Regions from separate parts of the Streptomyces sp. NPDC107471 genome, predicted to be linked through region 1. Evidence: riboswitches for the same ligand, from Rfam matches in the RefSeq annotation. Region 1 holds a riboswitch; the other holds the start of a gene.
The links. Region 1 has a riboswitch for glycine ahead of gcvT (glycine cleavage system aminomethyltransferase GcvT). Riboswitches for the same ligand answer to the same signal wherever they lie in the genome.
Positions count from the first base shown of each region.

Region 2: linked by a shared signal. The riboswitch ahead of gcvP (aminomethyl-transferring glycine dehydrogenase) and the one ahead of gcvT (glycine cleavage system aminomethyltransferase GcvT) in region 1 are both predicted to bind glycine.

Region 1 covers NZ_JBVJPC010000018.1:47,033-54,099, reverse strand. Annotated here, with positions in the region: gene glyA (serine hydroxymethyltransferase) at 1-1,265, opposite strand, end outside; gene gcvH (glycine cleavage system protein GcvH) at 1,280-1,657, opposite strand; gene gcvT (glycine cleavage system aminomethyltransferase GcvT) at 1,755-2,873, opposite strand; glycine riboswitch at 2,926-3,029, opposite strand; glycine riboswitch at 3,030-3,126, opposite strand; gene ACZ66S_RS38755 (AAA family ATPase) at 3,309-3,977, shown strand; gene ACZ66S_RS38750 (enhanced serine sensitivity protein SseB) at 4,071-4,868, shown strand; gene ACZ66S_RS38745 (enhanced serine sensitivity protein SseB C-terminal domain-containing protein) at 5,023-5,823, shown strand; gene ACZ66S_RS38740 (ABC transporter permease) at 6,160-7,067, shown strand, end outside.
Region 2 covers NZ_JBVJPC010000006.1:8,601-15,667, reverse strand. Annotated here, with positions in the region: gene ACZ66S_RS21175 (APC family permease) at 1-1,128, shown strand, start outside; gene ACZ66S_RS21170 (TOBE domain-containing protein) at 1,176-1,595, shown strand; gene gcvP (aminomethyl-transferring glycine dehydrogenase) at 1,643-4,528, opposite strand; glycine riboswitch at 4,704-4,799, opposite strand; gene ACZ66S_RS21160 (PRC-barrel domain-containing protein) at 4,933-5,310, shown strand; gene ACZ66S_RS21155 (DNA polymerase IV) at 5,436-6,794, opposite strand; gene ACZ66S_RS21150 (MerR family transcriptional regulator) at 6,850-7,067, opposite strand, start outside.

The DNA.
Region 1 (7,067 bases):
TACTTGCTCAGGCCGGGGTACAGCGGGTGCTTGTCCGCCAGCGCCGCGACCCGGGCCTTGAGGGTCTCGACGTCGTATGACGGCTTCAGCGTCTCGGCGATCACGTCCGCGACCTCGGCGAAGTCCTCGGCCGTGAAGCCGCGGGTGGCCAGGGCGGGCGTACCGATCCGCAGCCCCGACGTGACCATCGGCGGGCGCGGGTCGTTCGGGACGGCGTTGCGGTTGACCGTGATGCCGACCTCGTGGAGGCGGTCCTCGGCCTGCTTGCCGTCCAGCTCGGACTCGCGCAGGTCGACGAGGATGAGGTGCACGTCGGTGCCGCCGGAGAGCACGTTGACCCCGGCCTCCCGGGCGTCTTCGGCCGTCAGGCGCTCGGCGAGGATGCGCGCACCGTCCACCGTACGCCGCTGGCGCTCCTTGAACTCCTCCGAGGCGGCGACCTTGAAGGACACCGCCTTCGCCGCGATCACGTGCTCCAGGGGACCGCCCTGGAAGCCCGGGAAGACGGAGGAGTTCAGCTTCTTCGCGAACTCCTGCCTGGCGAGGATGATCCCGCCGCGCGGGCCGCCCAGCGTCTTGTGGGTGGTGGAGGTGACCACGTCCGCGTGCTCGACGGGGTTGGGGTGCAGCCCCGCCGCCACCAGGCCGGCGAAGTGGGCCATGTCGACCCACAGGTACGCCTCGACCTCGTCGGCGATCCGGCGGAACTCCGCGAAGTCGAGCTGCCGCGGGTAGGCGGACCAGCCCGCGATGATCACCTTCGGCCGGTGCTCCTTGGCGAGCTTCTCCAGCTCGGCCATGTCGACCAGACCGGTCGCCGGGTCCACGTGGTAGGCGACGACGTCGAACTGCTTGCCGGAGAAGTTCAGCCGCATCCCGTGGGTCAGGTGACCCCCGTGCGCCAGGTCCAGGCCGAGGATGGTGTCGCCGGGCTGGGCCAGCGCGAACAGGGCGGCCTGGTTCGCGGAGGCACCGGAGTGGGGCTGCACGTTGGCGTACTCGGCGCCGAACAGGTCCTTGAGCCGGTCGATCGCGATCTGCTCGGCCACGTCGACGTGCTCACAGCCGCCGTAGTAGCGGCGGCCCGGGTAGCCCTCGGCGTACTTGTTGGTGAGGACCGAGCCCTGCGCCTCCATGACCGCGAGCGGAGCGAAGTTCTCCGAGGCGATCATCTCGAGCGTGGACTGCTGCCGGTCCAGCTCGGCGTCGACCGCGGCGGCGATCTCCGGGTCGAGCTCGTGCAGGGGCGTGTTCAGTGCGGACATCAGGTGCGGACTCCTCAGCCGGCGGAAAAGGCGGTGTACTCGTCGGCGGAGAGCAGGTCGGCCGGCTCCTCCGTGACGCGTACCTTGAACAGCCAGCCGCCCTCGAAGGGGGCGGAGTTCACCAGTGCCGGGTCGCTGACGACGTCCTCGTTGACCTCGGTGACCTCACCGGAGACGGGGGAGTACAGGTCGGAGACCGACTTGGTCGACTCCAGCTCGCCGCAGGTCTCGCCCGCGGTCACGGTGTCACCGACCTCGGGGAGCTGGACGAAGACGACATCGCCGAGCGCGTTGGCCGCGTGCTCCGTGATGCCGACCGTCGAGACGCCGTCCTCGGCGCCCGACAGCCACTCGTGCTCCTTGCTGTAGCGAAGCTGCTGGGGGTTGCTCATGGCCTGAATTCTCCTGTACGCGGGGAAGTGCTGGTGAATGGGGGACTGCGGAAGGCGTGCGTGAGCGACGACTCCGTGCTCAGCATCACCTGTGCGGCTACTTCTGGCGCTTGTAGAACGGCAGAGCCACGACCTCGTACGGCTCGTGGCTGCCCCGGATGTCCACACCGACACCGGCCGTGCCGGGCGTCGCGTGCGCGGCGTCGACGTACGCCATCGCGATCGGCCTGCCCAGCGTGGGCGAGGGGGCGCCGGAGGTGACCTCGCCGATCACCTGGCCGTCCGCGACGACCGCGTACCCGGCCCGCGGGACGCGACGCCCCTCGGCGATCAGCCCGACGAGGACGCGCGGCGGCTCGTGGTCCGCCTTCTCCGCGGCCTCGCGCAGCGCCTCACGGCCCACGAAGTCGCCCTCCTTCTCGAACTTCACCACGCGCCCGAGCCCGGCGTCGAAGGGGGTCAGCTCCCGCGAGAGCTCGTGCCCGTACAGCGGCATGCCCGCCTCCAGGCGCAGCGTGTCCCGGCAGGACAGTCCGCAGGGGACCAGCCCGACGCCCTCGCCCGCCTTGGTCAAGGCCTGCCACAGCTCGACCGCGTGCTCCGGCTTCACGAACAGCTCGAAGCCGTCCTCGCCGGTGTACCCGGTGCGCGCGATCAGCGCCGGCACCCCGGCGACCGTGCCCGGCAGACCGGCGTAGTACTTCAGGCCGTCGAGGTCGGCGTCGGTGAGGGACGCGAGGATCCCGGGGGACTCCGGTCCCTGGACGGCGATCAGGGCGTAGGCGTCCCGGTCGTCGCGCACCTCGGCGTCGAAGCCGGCCGCGCGCTCGGTCAGCGCGTCCAGCACGACCTGGGCGTTGGAGGCGTTGGCGACCACCATGTACTCGCTCTCGCCGAGCCGGTACACGATCAGGTCGTCCAGGATGCCGCCGTCGGCCTGGCAGATCATGGTGTAGCGGGCCCGGCCGACACCGACCGAGGCGATGTTGCCGACCAGGGCGAAGTTCAGCAGCGCGGCGGCCTGCGGTCCGGTCACGGTGATCTCGCCCATGTGGGAGAGGTCGAAGAGCCCGGCACTCGTGCGCACCGCGGTGTGCTCGTCGCGCTCGGAGCCGTACCGCAGGGGCATGTCCCAGCCGGCGAAGTCGGTCATCGTGGCACCGAGGGAGCGATGCAGGGCATCGAGCGCGGTGAGACGGAGTTCAGAACTGCTCATCGGACGGTCGTCTCCAAGGATCCCAGGACATGGGTGTGACGGGCGAGGTGATTCCTCCCCATCTGTCATCGGAACCTGAGAGGTTCGCCATGAACGACATGGCTTGCACCTTGGGTGGGGCCGCCTTCGAGTGGGCGGCCCGCTTTTCAGATGTGCCTCGCCCGCGCGGTAACGGGGCCTGAGAGATTCAAGGGAGGGACTTGCTCCTTCGGCGCCCGGGTACATGTACCCGGGACTCTCCCGCGCGGATTCAAGCGGCCGGTATGCAGTTGGCGCGGACATCATTGCACGCATCGGACGCCGACGGCAGGGCCGGTTCCACGGCTCCCCTTTGTAACCGGCCTGTGGCGGTACGCGTACAGAAACGCGAGAGATCGTCCATTACCTTCTCTTTACGCTCGGAGGGGAGGGGAACCCCGACCCCGGAGGAGGACGATGACGGTGAACAGGACCAGGGCGTACGCGACGACCTCGGGGCTCGCGCTGCCCGAGCAGCCCGCCGCCCCGGCCGTCGAGGCCCGCGGCACCCGTCCGGTCGTCCGTGACCTGCGCGAACGCGCGGGCCACAGTCCGCACGCCCTGCTCTTCGGCCCGGGGGACCTCGTCGTCATCACCGGCCTGCCCGGCAGCGGCAAGTCCACCCTGATGAGGCGCGCGGTCAGGGGGGCCAGGATCGACTCCCAGGACACCCGCGACCGTTGGGACGGCCGGCTGGCCCGCGCACTGCCGTACGCCGTCTACCGCCCCCTGGTCCGGCTCGCGCACTACGCCGGACTGCGCCGCGCCCTGCGCTCCGGCGAGGGGGTCGTCGTGCACGACTGCGGGACGCAGGCCTGGGTGCGGCGCTGGCTGGCCCGCGAGGCCCGGCGCCGCGGCGGCACCCTGCACCTGCTGCTGCTCGACGTCACGGCGGACACCGCGCTGGAGGGCCAGCGCGAGCGCGGCCGGGGGGTCTCGCGGTACGCCTTCCGGCGGCACCGGGGGGCCGCCGCCCGGCTGATCCGCTCCGTGGAGCGCGGCGACCTGCCCCCGGGCTGCGGCTCGGCGGTGCTGATCGACCGGGACGCGGCGGACGTGCTGCGGCGGATCGGGTTCACCGGCTGAGACCCGCGGGTCTCCCGGGCCGAACCGCCCGCGCGCCGCACCCGCTAGCCTTTCAGCCACATCAACAGCGGTTCACAGCAGGCGGTCAGACAGATGGACTTCCCGGCGGATCTTCCCGCGGACTTCCCAGGGCAGGCGCACCCGCACCCCCATCCGCACGGCGGATGGCCCGGCAACGAGCTGGAGGAGGTGCTCTCGGCCTCCCTCGGCATGCCCTCGGCGGGCGGCCGGATCATCGAGGTGCTGGGTCGCAGCTTCGTCTGGATCCCCCTGCCCAACGGCGGCGGCCCGCACAGCGGCCCGCTCGACCTGCCCACCCTGGAGATCGAGGGCCAGGCCTTCGTCCCGGTGTTCAGCTCCGAGGAGCAGTTCCGCCAGGTCGTCGGCAGCCATCTGTCGTACACCATCGCCCCGGCGGTCGAGTTCGCCCGCGGTCTGCCCCCGCACGTGGGCATCGCGGTGAACCCCGACGGCGTGGTCGGCGTGCCCCTGCCGCCCGCCGCCGTCGCCGACCTCTGCCGGGTGGGCCGCACCCCGCTGGACGGGCCCAACACCGGCGGCCGGGTCAAGCTCTACGAGCCGGACTGGCAGGACGACCCGGTCGACTTCCTGGCGGCCGCGTCCGCCGAGTTCGCGGCCACGGGAGTGGTCCGGACGGCCCGCCGCTGCCTGGCCGCCATCGAGACCGCCGACCCGGTCATGTTCGTGGGCGTGGAACTCTCCCAGTGGGAGGGCGACCTGCGCACCCTGCCGATGGACGCCCTCGGCCGGGCCCTCGGGCGGGCTCCGGTGCGGTGGCCGGTCAACCTGGTCCTGCTGGACGTGGCGGACGACCCGGTGGGCCACTGGATGCGCGGACAGGTGCGGCCCTTTTACACGCAGGGGACGTAGTGCGGGGCGCGGGGCTGTGTCGATGTGCGGCTCCGCCGCGTGGGCGTGAGCAACCCCCACGACCCGCAGCCGCGATCCGACACCAGGACCCGCGTTCCTGGGCGCTTAAGCTGTGTCCATATCCGGGGCAACGAACAGGGAAGGGGCGGTCCAGGTGAGCGCCAGCGGCACGGGCACCGCGACCGGCACGGTCGAGCACATGCTGCGCCAGGTGACCCCCGGGCGCTACGACGCATACGAGGCACTGCTGCGCGCCCTCGCGACCCCGAACAACGGCCAGATCTGGATGCTCCTGTGGCACGGCCAGGCCGGCTCCCCGGACGCCCAGTACGCGAACATGGAGGTCGACGGCTACGGCTACGCCCCCTGTGTGACCTCGGCGCAGGAGCTGAGCGCCAGTGGCTGGAACCGGTCGTACGAAGTGGTCGACGGCATCGACGTGGCCCGCACCCTGTACCCCGACCACTACGGCCTCTGGCTCAACCCGCACGCCCCGGGCGGCGGGGTCGGCATCCCCTGGCTCGACCTGCGCCGCATCGCGACCGGTCTGGAGCGCCAGCCCGCGGGCCCGCTCCGGCTGTCCGAACCCGGCATCGAGGTCCCCCAGTTCTACGCCCTGCTCGTGCAGAACGCCCACCGCACCCCGGCGGTCCGCTCGTTGCGCCGCGCCTGGGTGCAGCCCGCCCTCGGGGCGCCGTACCTCGCCATCGGTCTGGACGTGTACGACACCAGCCCCTCGGCCGTGGACTCGGTGCGCGCGATGATGCAGCAGTCCATCGGCGCGGTCCCGGAGGGGCTGCCGGTGTCGACCGTGGCGATGTCCGACGAGTACGACCCGGTGGCGCTGTGGATGCGCGCCGGTGCCCGTCCGTTCTACGACCGCGAGGCCCACGGATCGCCCGCCCAGGCACCGGCCTCGGGGTACGGCTACCCGCCGGTCCGCGGTGGTTACTGAGAGCGACGGCAACCTGTTCGGCTCGTTTACATAACGGCCACATTTCTTCGCGCGTAGATGGCGGAGGTTCGTCCCGAACGTCGCTTATTGTGCCGTTCTGTCCCAACTGACATACGTCCGAGGGGCGTTACCCGTTGTTCGGATAACGGAATCCCTCTTACTGCATCACGGTTGCGCATACTTTCTTCGTCAGACCTGGCGGGTGATCACAGCGAAGCTGAAGACTCCCCAGGCAGACGCAGGATCAGACGTTTCTGCGAGCTGAAGCAAGTCGACAAAGCCGTAATCCACGGCAGGTGTAGGCCGGTCACCACCGGCGAGAGGGGTCGGGTCACTGTGACCGCACCGATCGAGACCACCGGGGCGCAGGCCGAGGCGCAGCCGGAGGCTGTCCTGGCCGGAGCCGGCAAGGGGCAGATCGAGGGCCGTTCCCTGGGGCAGATCGCCTGGTCCCGTTTCAAGAGGGACAAGGTGGCGGTCGCCGGTGGTGTGATCGTCATCCTGCTGATCCTGGTCGCGGTGCTGTCCCGTCCCATCCAGGCCCTGTTCGGGCTGGACCCGAACGCCCTGCACCAGGATCTGATCGACCCCAACACCTCGCTGCCCAAGGGCGCCTGGGGTGGCATGAGCTGGGACCACCCGCTCGGCGTGGAGCCGAAGTTCGGCCGCGACATCGCCACCCGCATCCTCGAGGGCTCCTGGGTCTCCCTGGTCGTGGCCTTCGGTGCCACGATCCTGTCGAACACGATCGGCGCGGTCCTCGGCGTGGTCGCCGGGTACTACGGCGGCCGGGTCGACACGATCATCAGCCGGCTGATGGACACCTTCCTGGCGTTCCCGCTGCTGCTGTTCGCCATCGCCATCTCGGCCACCCTGCAGGGCGGCGCCTTCGGCCTTGAGGGCCTGCCGCTGCACATCAGCGTGCTGATCTTCATCATCGGCTTCTTCAACTGGCCCTACCTGGGCCGTATCGTGCGCGGGCAGACACTGGCCCTGCGCGAGCGGGAGTTCGTCGACGCATCCCGGGGGATGGGGGCCAAGGGGCCCTACATCCTCTTCCGTGAGCTGCTGCCGAACCTCGTCGGCCCGATCATCGTCTACTCGACGCTGCTCATCCCGACCAACATCCTCTTCGAGGCGTCCCTCAGTTTCCTCGGCGTCGGCATCCAGCCTCCGCAGGCGTCCTGGGGCGGCATGATCAACCAGGCGGTCGACTACTACCAGGTCGACCCCCAGTTCATGAT
Region 2 (7,067 bases), on a different contig from region 1:
ACAGGCCGCATCCGCGACACCAAGAAGCTGCTCACCGCGGCCGCCCTGATCATGAGCGTCTTCCTGATCGCCACCAGCTTCATCACCACCCTTCTGATCCCGGAGAAGGAGTTCGAGTCGGGCGGCCAGGCCAACGGCCGCGCCCTCGCCTACCTGGCGCACGACTACCTGGGCGGCGTCTTCGGCACGGTCTACGACATCTCGACCATCGCCATCCTGTGGTTCGCCGGCGCCTCCGCGATGGCCGGCCTGCTCAACCTGATGCCCCGCTACCTGCCCCGCTACGGCATGGCCCCGCACTGGGCCCGCGCGGTACGCCCCATGGTCATCGTCTTCACCCTCATCGGCTTCCTGGTCACCTGGATCTTCGACGCCGACGTCGACGCCCAGGGCGGCGCCTACGCCACCGGCGTGCTGGTCCTCATCAGCTCGGCGGCGATCGCGGTGACCATCGCCGCCCGCAAGGCCGGCCAGCGGGGCTGGACCATCGGCTTCGCGGTCATCTCGGCGGTGTTCCTCTACGTCACCGTCGCCAACGTCATCGAGCGCCCGGACGGCGTCAAGATCGGCGCCTGCTTCATCGCCGGCATCATCCTCGTCTCCCTGCTGTCCCGGCTGGCCCGCGCCTTCGAGCTGCGCGTGACCAGCGTGCGGCTGGACGCCATGGCGGAACGTTTCATCAGGGACATCGCCAGCCGCAAGATCCGCTTCATCGCCAACGAACCCGACCAGCGCGACCAGGCCGAGTACCGCGACAAGATCGAGCAGATCTGCGCCGACAACGACATCCCCGGCGAGGACTTCGTCTTCGTCGAGGTCACCGTCCTCGACCCCTCGGAGTTCGAGGCGAGCCTGACCGTCCGCGGTGAGGTCCTGCACGGCCGCTACCGCGTCCTGACCTTGGAGTCCTCCTCCATCCCGAACGCCCTGGCCGCTCTCCTCCTGCACGTCCGCGACGTCACCGGGCGCATCCCGCACATCTACTTCGAGTGGACGGAGGGCAGCCCCTTCCACCACTTCCTGCGCTTCTTCCTCTTCGGCCAGGGCGAGGTCGCCCCCGTCACCCGGGAGGTCCTGCGCGAGGCGGAACCCGACCGCGCCCGCCGCCCGCGCGTCCACACCGGCTGAGCCGCGCATGCCGGGCACGGGCGGCACCCGGTCCTAAGTTGCTGTCCATGACCTTGAGCATCCGCAACCAGCTCCCCGGCACCGTCACCGCCGTCACCCCGGGCGAGGCCATGGCGACCGTCAGGATCCGTCTCGACGGCGGCCAGGACCTCACGGCCGCGATCACCCTCGACGCCGTGGACGATCTCGGCCTCGTGCAGGGCTCCTCCGTCCGCGCTCTGGTGAAGTCGACGGAGGTGTCCCTCGCCACCGGTCCGGTCCAGGGCGTGTCCATCCGCAACCAGCTCCCGGGCACGGTCACCGCCGTGGCCACGGGCGCCGCCATGGCCACCGTGCGGATCGCCGTCGAAGGGGGCGAACTCACCTCCGCGATCACCGCGGACTCCGCGACCGACCTCGCCCTGGCCGTCGGCTCCCCGGTCGTCGCCCTGATCAAGTCGACCGAGGTGTCCCTGGCGACCGCCTGACGACACGGGAAAGGGCCCCGCCGCAGCGGGGCCCTTCTCACGGCAGGTCAGTCCTCGTACGCGTCCAGCGGCGGGCAGGAACACACCAGGTTCCGGTCACCGTAGGCCTGGTCGATCCGCCGCACCGGCGGCCAGTACTTGTCCGCGACCGAGACACCGCCCGGGAAGACGGCCTCCTCGCGCGTGTACGCGTGCTCCCACTCCCCGCCGAGCGCACCGGCGGTGTGCGGGGCGTTCCGCAGCGGGTTGTCCTCCGCGTCCCACTCCCCGGCGCCGACCTTCTCGATCTCCGCGCGAATGGCGATCATCGCCTCGCAGAACCGGTCCAGCTCGCCCAGGTCCTCGGACTCGGTCGGCTCGATCATCAGCGTGCCGGCGACCGGGAACGACATGGTCGGCGCGTGGAAGCCGTAGTCGATGAGCCGCTTGGCCACGTCGTCGACGCTCACCCCGGTCGCCTTGGTCAGCGGCCGCAGGTCGATGATGCACTCGTGCGCGACCAGCCCGCCGGGGCCGGTGTAGAGCACGGGGTAGTGCGGCTCCAGCCGCTTGGCGATGTAGTTGGCGGAGAGCACGGCCACCTGCGTGGCCCGCTTGAGCCCCTCACCGCCCATGAGCCGGACGTACGCCCACGAGATCGGCAGGATCCCCGCGGAGCCCCAGGGCGCGGCCGAGATGGGCCCGACGCCCGTCTCCGGACCGGCCTCGGGCTGCATCGGGTGGTTGGGCAGGTACGGCGCCAGGTGCGCCCGTACGCCCACCGGTCCCACGCCGGGACCGCCGCCGCCGTGCGGGATGCAGAAGGTCTTGTGCAGGTTCAGGTGCGAGACGTCACCGCCGAAGTGCCCCGGCTTGGCCAGCCCCACCAGCGCGTTCAGGTTGGCCCCGTCGACGTACACCTGACCGCCGGCCTTGTGCACCTGGGCGCAGATGTCGGCGACGTGCTCCTCGAACACGCCGTGCGTGGACGGGTAGGTGATCATCAGCACGGCCAGCTCGTCGCGGTGCTTCTCGATCTTGGCCCGCAGGTCCTCGACGTCGATCTCGCCGTCCTCGGCGGTCTTGACCACGACGACCTTCATGCCCGCCATCACGGCGCTCGCGGCGTTGGTGCCGTGCGCGGAGGACGGGATCAGACACACGGTCCGCTGCTCGTCGCCGTTCGCCCGGTGGTACCCGCGCACCGCGAGCAGTCCGGCCAGCTCGCCCTGCGACCCCGCGTTGGGCTGCAGGGACACCTTGTCGTACCCGGTGACCTCGGCGAGCCGGTCCTCCAGCTCCCGGATCAGCGTCAGATAGCCCTGCGCCTGCTCGGCGGGCGCGAAGGGGTGGAGCTGCCCGAACTCGGGCCAGGTGACCGGCTCCATCTCCGTGGTCGCGTTGAGCTTCATGGTGCAGGAGCCCAGCGGGATCATGCCGCGGTCGAGCGCGTAGTCGCGGTCGGCGAGCCGGCGCAGGTAGCGCAGCATCGCGGTCTCGGAGCGGTGCTGGTGGAAGACGGGGTGGGTGAGGAAGTCGTCGCCGCGCAGCAGCGCGTCCGGCAGCGCCTCCGCGGTGGCCGCGTCCAGCGCCTCGATGTCGCCCTCGACCCCGAAGGCGCTCCACACGGCGGCCACCTGGGCGCGCGCGGTGGTCTCGTCACAGGCGACGGAGACCTGGTCGGCGTCGACGAGGTGCAGGTTGACGCCGTTCTTCCGCGCCGCGGCGACGACCTCGGCGGCCTTCCCGGGCACGCGCACGGTGAGCGTGTCGAAGTAGGAGCCGTGCACGACCTCCACCCCGCCGGCGGTGAGCCCCGCGGCGAGGATGTTGGCGTACCGGTGGGTCCGCTGCGCGATCGCCCTCAGCCCGTCGGGCCCGTGGTAGACCGCGTACATCCCGGCCATGACCGCGAGCAGCACCTGCGCGGTGCAGATGTTGCTGGTCGCCTTCTCCCGGCGGATGTGCTGCTCACGCGTCTGCAGCGCGAGCCGGTAGGCCTTGTTGCCGTCGGCGTCCACGGACACGCCCACGAGCCGCCCGGGCAGGCTCCTGGCGAACTTCTCCTGTACGGCCATGTAGCCGGCGTGCGGTCCGCCGAAGCCCATCGGCACACCGAAGCGCTGCGTCGTCCCGACCGCGATGTCCGCCCCGAGCTCGCCCGGCGACTTCAGCAGGGTCAGCGCCAGCAGGTCGGCGGCCACGGTCACGAGCGCGCCGAGCTCGTGAGCCTGGTTGATGAGCGGCTTGATGTCCCGTACGACACCGGAGGCGCCGGGGTACTGGACGAGCACGCCGTTGATCTCACGCCCGGCGACCTCGGCCGGGATGCCGTCGCTGAGGTCGGCGACCACGACCTCCAGGCCGGTCGGCTCGGCACGGGTCTCGATCACGGCGATGGTCTGCGGCAGCACGTCGGCGTCGACGAGGAAGAGCCCCTTCTTGTTCTTCCCCATCCGCCGGGACAGTGCCATGGCCTCGGCCGCGGCGGTCCCCTCGTCGAGCAGCGAGGCCCCGGAGGTCGGCAGCCCGGTCAGGTCGGCGACCACGGTCTGGAAGTTGAGGAGGGCCTCGAGCCGTCCCTGCGAGATCTCCGGCTGGTACGGCGTGTAGGCCGTGTACCAGGCCGGGTTCTCCATGACGTTGCGCAGGATGACGGGCGGGGTGAAGGTGCCGTAGTACCCGAGCCCGATCATGGAGTCGAGCACCTGGTTCCGGTCGGCCAGCGACCGCAGCTCGGCCAGCACCTCGGCCTCGGTGCGCGCACCGGGCAGGTCCAGCGCATCGGCGTTCTTGATCACATCCGGGACCGCGGCGGCGGTGAGCTCGTCGAGCGAGCCGTAGCCGACCTGCGCGAGCATCTTGGCCCGAGCCTCGTGATCGGGGCCGATGTGACGCTGCTCGAAGGGGATTCCCTGTTCGAGCTCGGAGAGCGGGGTGCGATGGGCGGTCATTGCGGAGGCCTCCTGGTCTGACGCGACCTTCGAGGGGTACCCCGGCGCGGGTACCCCGACGGCCTCCCCCTCTGTCATCTCGACCTGAGAGCTTCACCGGCCGCCCGAAGGCCGCCGGCTTTCACCGTCGGTGAGAGCGGAAGCCGTCGACACCCGCCCTGCTTTCCAGAGTGACCTCGTCCGTGCGGTACGTGAGCCTGAGAGATTCCGGGGAGGATTTGCTCCTTCGGCGCCTCCGATGGTGTCTGGAGGACTCTCCCGCACGGGGTCAGCAGCCGTTCGCAAGCCTACCAGCGAGGTCGCCGCACGAGTCTTCGAGTGTCTTCGAGTGGCCGCACACCCCGATGTGCTCTTTTGTAGTGCTTACGACCGCTTCGGATGAGTTGCGACCAAGTGGAGGGCACGTGCAGACCGACATCGATCCGCGCAACCTGATCGGCCGCAAGGCGTTCGACCGCAACGGCACCAAGATCGGCACCGTCGACGAGGTCTACCTCGACGACGCGACGGGCGTGCCCGAGTGGGCCGCCATACGCACCGGTCTCTTCTCCCGGGACGCCTTCGTCCCCCTGGAGCCGAGCCGACTGGTCGAGGGCACCCTGCACGTCCCCTTCGACCGCACCCTCATCAAAGAGGCCCCCGACTTCGGCGTGGGCCGCCACCTCTCCCCCGACCAGGAACTCCAGCTCTACCACCACTACGGCCTCGACGTGGCCTCCCCCTCCACCCTCCCGGACCACGACTTCGGCAAGCTGGCAGGCACGGAGGACGCGGGCACCTGAGGCCCTCCCGACCACCCTGCACGGAGAGACCCACGGCTGCTCACCAGGACCGGCGGGACGCTCGGCCCCACAGGTCCACGCCCTCAGTCTCGACTGGCCACCCCCTCCGCAGGTCACCCCACCCCTCAAGACTGCCGCTCCCGAACCCCCACCCCCTCGACCAGCGGCAACGGCTCAGCCGCCTCCAGTGCCGGGTCGTCGACAGGGAACGTCCGTACCCGACCCGGCTCCGAGTCCGGTGTCTCGAAGCGCACGGTCACTCTCCCCAGCCCGCTCCCCTGCACCCACCCGTGCCCGAACTCGGAGTGGCGCACATCGTGTCCGGCGACCCACCGCCGCTCGTCCACCACGTCCCGCTCCTCGGCCGGGACGTCGTCGGCCACCTCCTCGACGGCCTGCTCCGCCCCCTCCCCCGCGGCCTGGGCGAACAGATCCTCCTGGGTGAAGTCGGCAAGCCCCGAGACCCCCACCCCCAGCAACCGCACACCCCCCGTCGAGTCGACACCCTCCAGCAACCGCAGGGCGGCCTCCCGCACCACCGCCGGGTCGTCCGTGGGCCCCCGCAGGGTCTCGGACCGCGTCAACGTCGAGAAGTCGTACCGCCGCACCTTCAGCACGATGGTCCGCCCCGACAGCCCGGCCTGCCGCAGCCTCCGCACACACCGGTCCGCCAGCCGCTGCACCTCGAGCCCCACCCGGACCCGGTCGTGGATGTCCACGTCGTAGGTGTCCTCCACCGACACCGACTTGGCCTCCCGCTCCGCCACCACGGCCCGCTCGTCCCGCGCCAGTGCCATCGCGTACAGCCCGTGCCCGTGGGCCTTCCCGAGCAGCCGTACGAGCTCGTCCTCCCCCGCCTCGACGATCTCGTCCACCGTGTGGATCCCGGCCCGCCGCAGATGGTCCCCGGTCGCCGGCCCCACCCCCGGCAGGGTCCGCACCGACATCGGCCCCAGCATCGCCCGCTCGGTGCCCGGCTCGATCACCACCAGCCCGTCCGGCTTGGCCTGCTCGGAGGCGATCTTCGCGAGCATCTTCGACGCGGCCAGCCCCACCGAGCCCGTGAGCCCCGTGAAGGCCCGTATGTCGGCCCGCAGCCTCGCCCCGACCAACCGAGCCGACGCCTCGTCCCAGGCCGTTCCCCCGGCCTCCAGATCCACGAACGCCTCGTCCAGGCTCAGCGGCTCCACCAGCGGCGACAGCTCCCGCAGCAGCCCCATCACCTGCTCGCTGATCGCCTTGTAGAACCCGAAGCGCGGCACCAGATACGCGGCGTTCGGCGCGAGCCGTCTCGCCTGGGCCATGGGCATCGCCGAGTGCACCCCGAACACCCGGGCCTCGTAGGACGCGGTGGCCACCACACCCCGCGGCCCCAGCCCGCCCACGACGACGGCCTTCCCGCGCAGACTCGGCTTGGACGCCTGCTCCGCCGAGGCGTAGAAGGCATCCATGTCGAGATGCAGGATCGTGGGCGCTTTTCTCACATGTCCGATGCTGCCCTACGCCACTGACAATGCCCCGCCGGAAACAGCGGGCGGCTCAGACCGCCTTGTTGCGGCGCCTGGCCAGCTCGTCGGTGGGGTTGTGCCCGACCAGCGTCTCCCCGGTGTCGATGCGCTCCCCGTGCAGTTGCGACAGCGCGCTCTCGACGTCCCGCCACACGACACCCACGGCGATCCCGAAGATCCCCTGGCCACCCTGGAGCAGCGCGTGGACCTCGTCGGGCGAGGTGCACTCGTAGACCGTGGCCCCGTCGC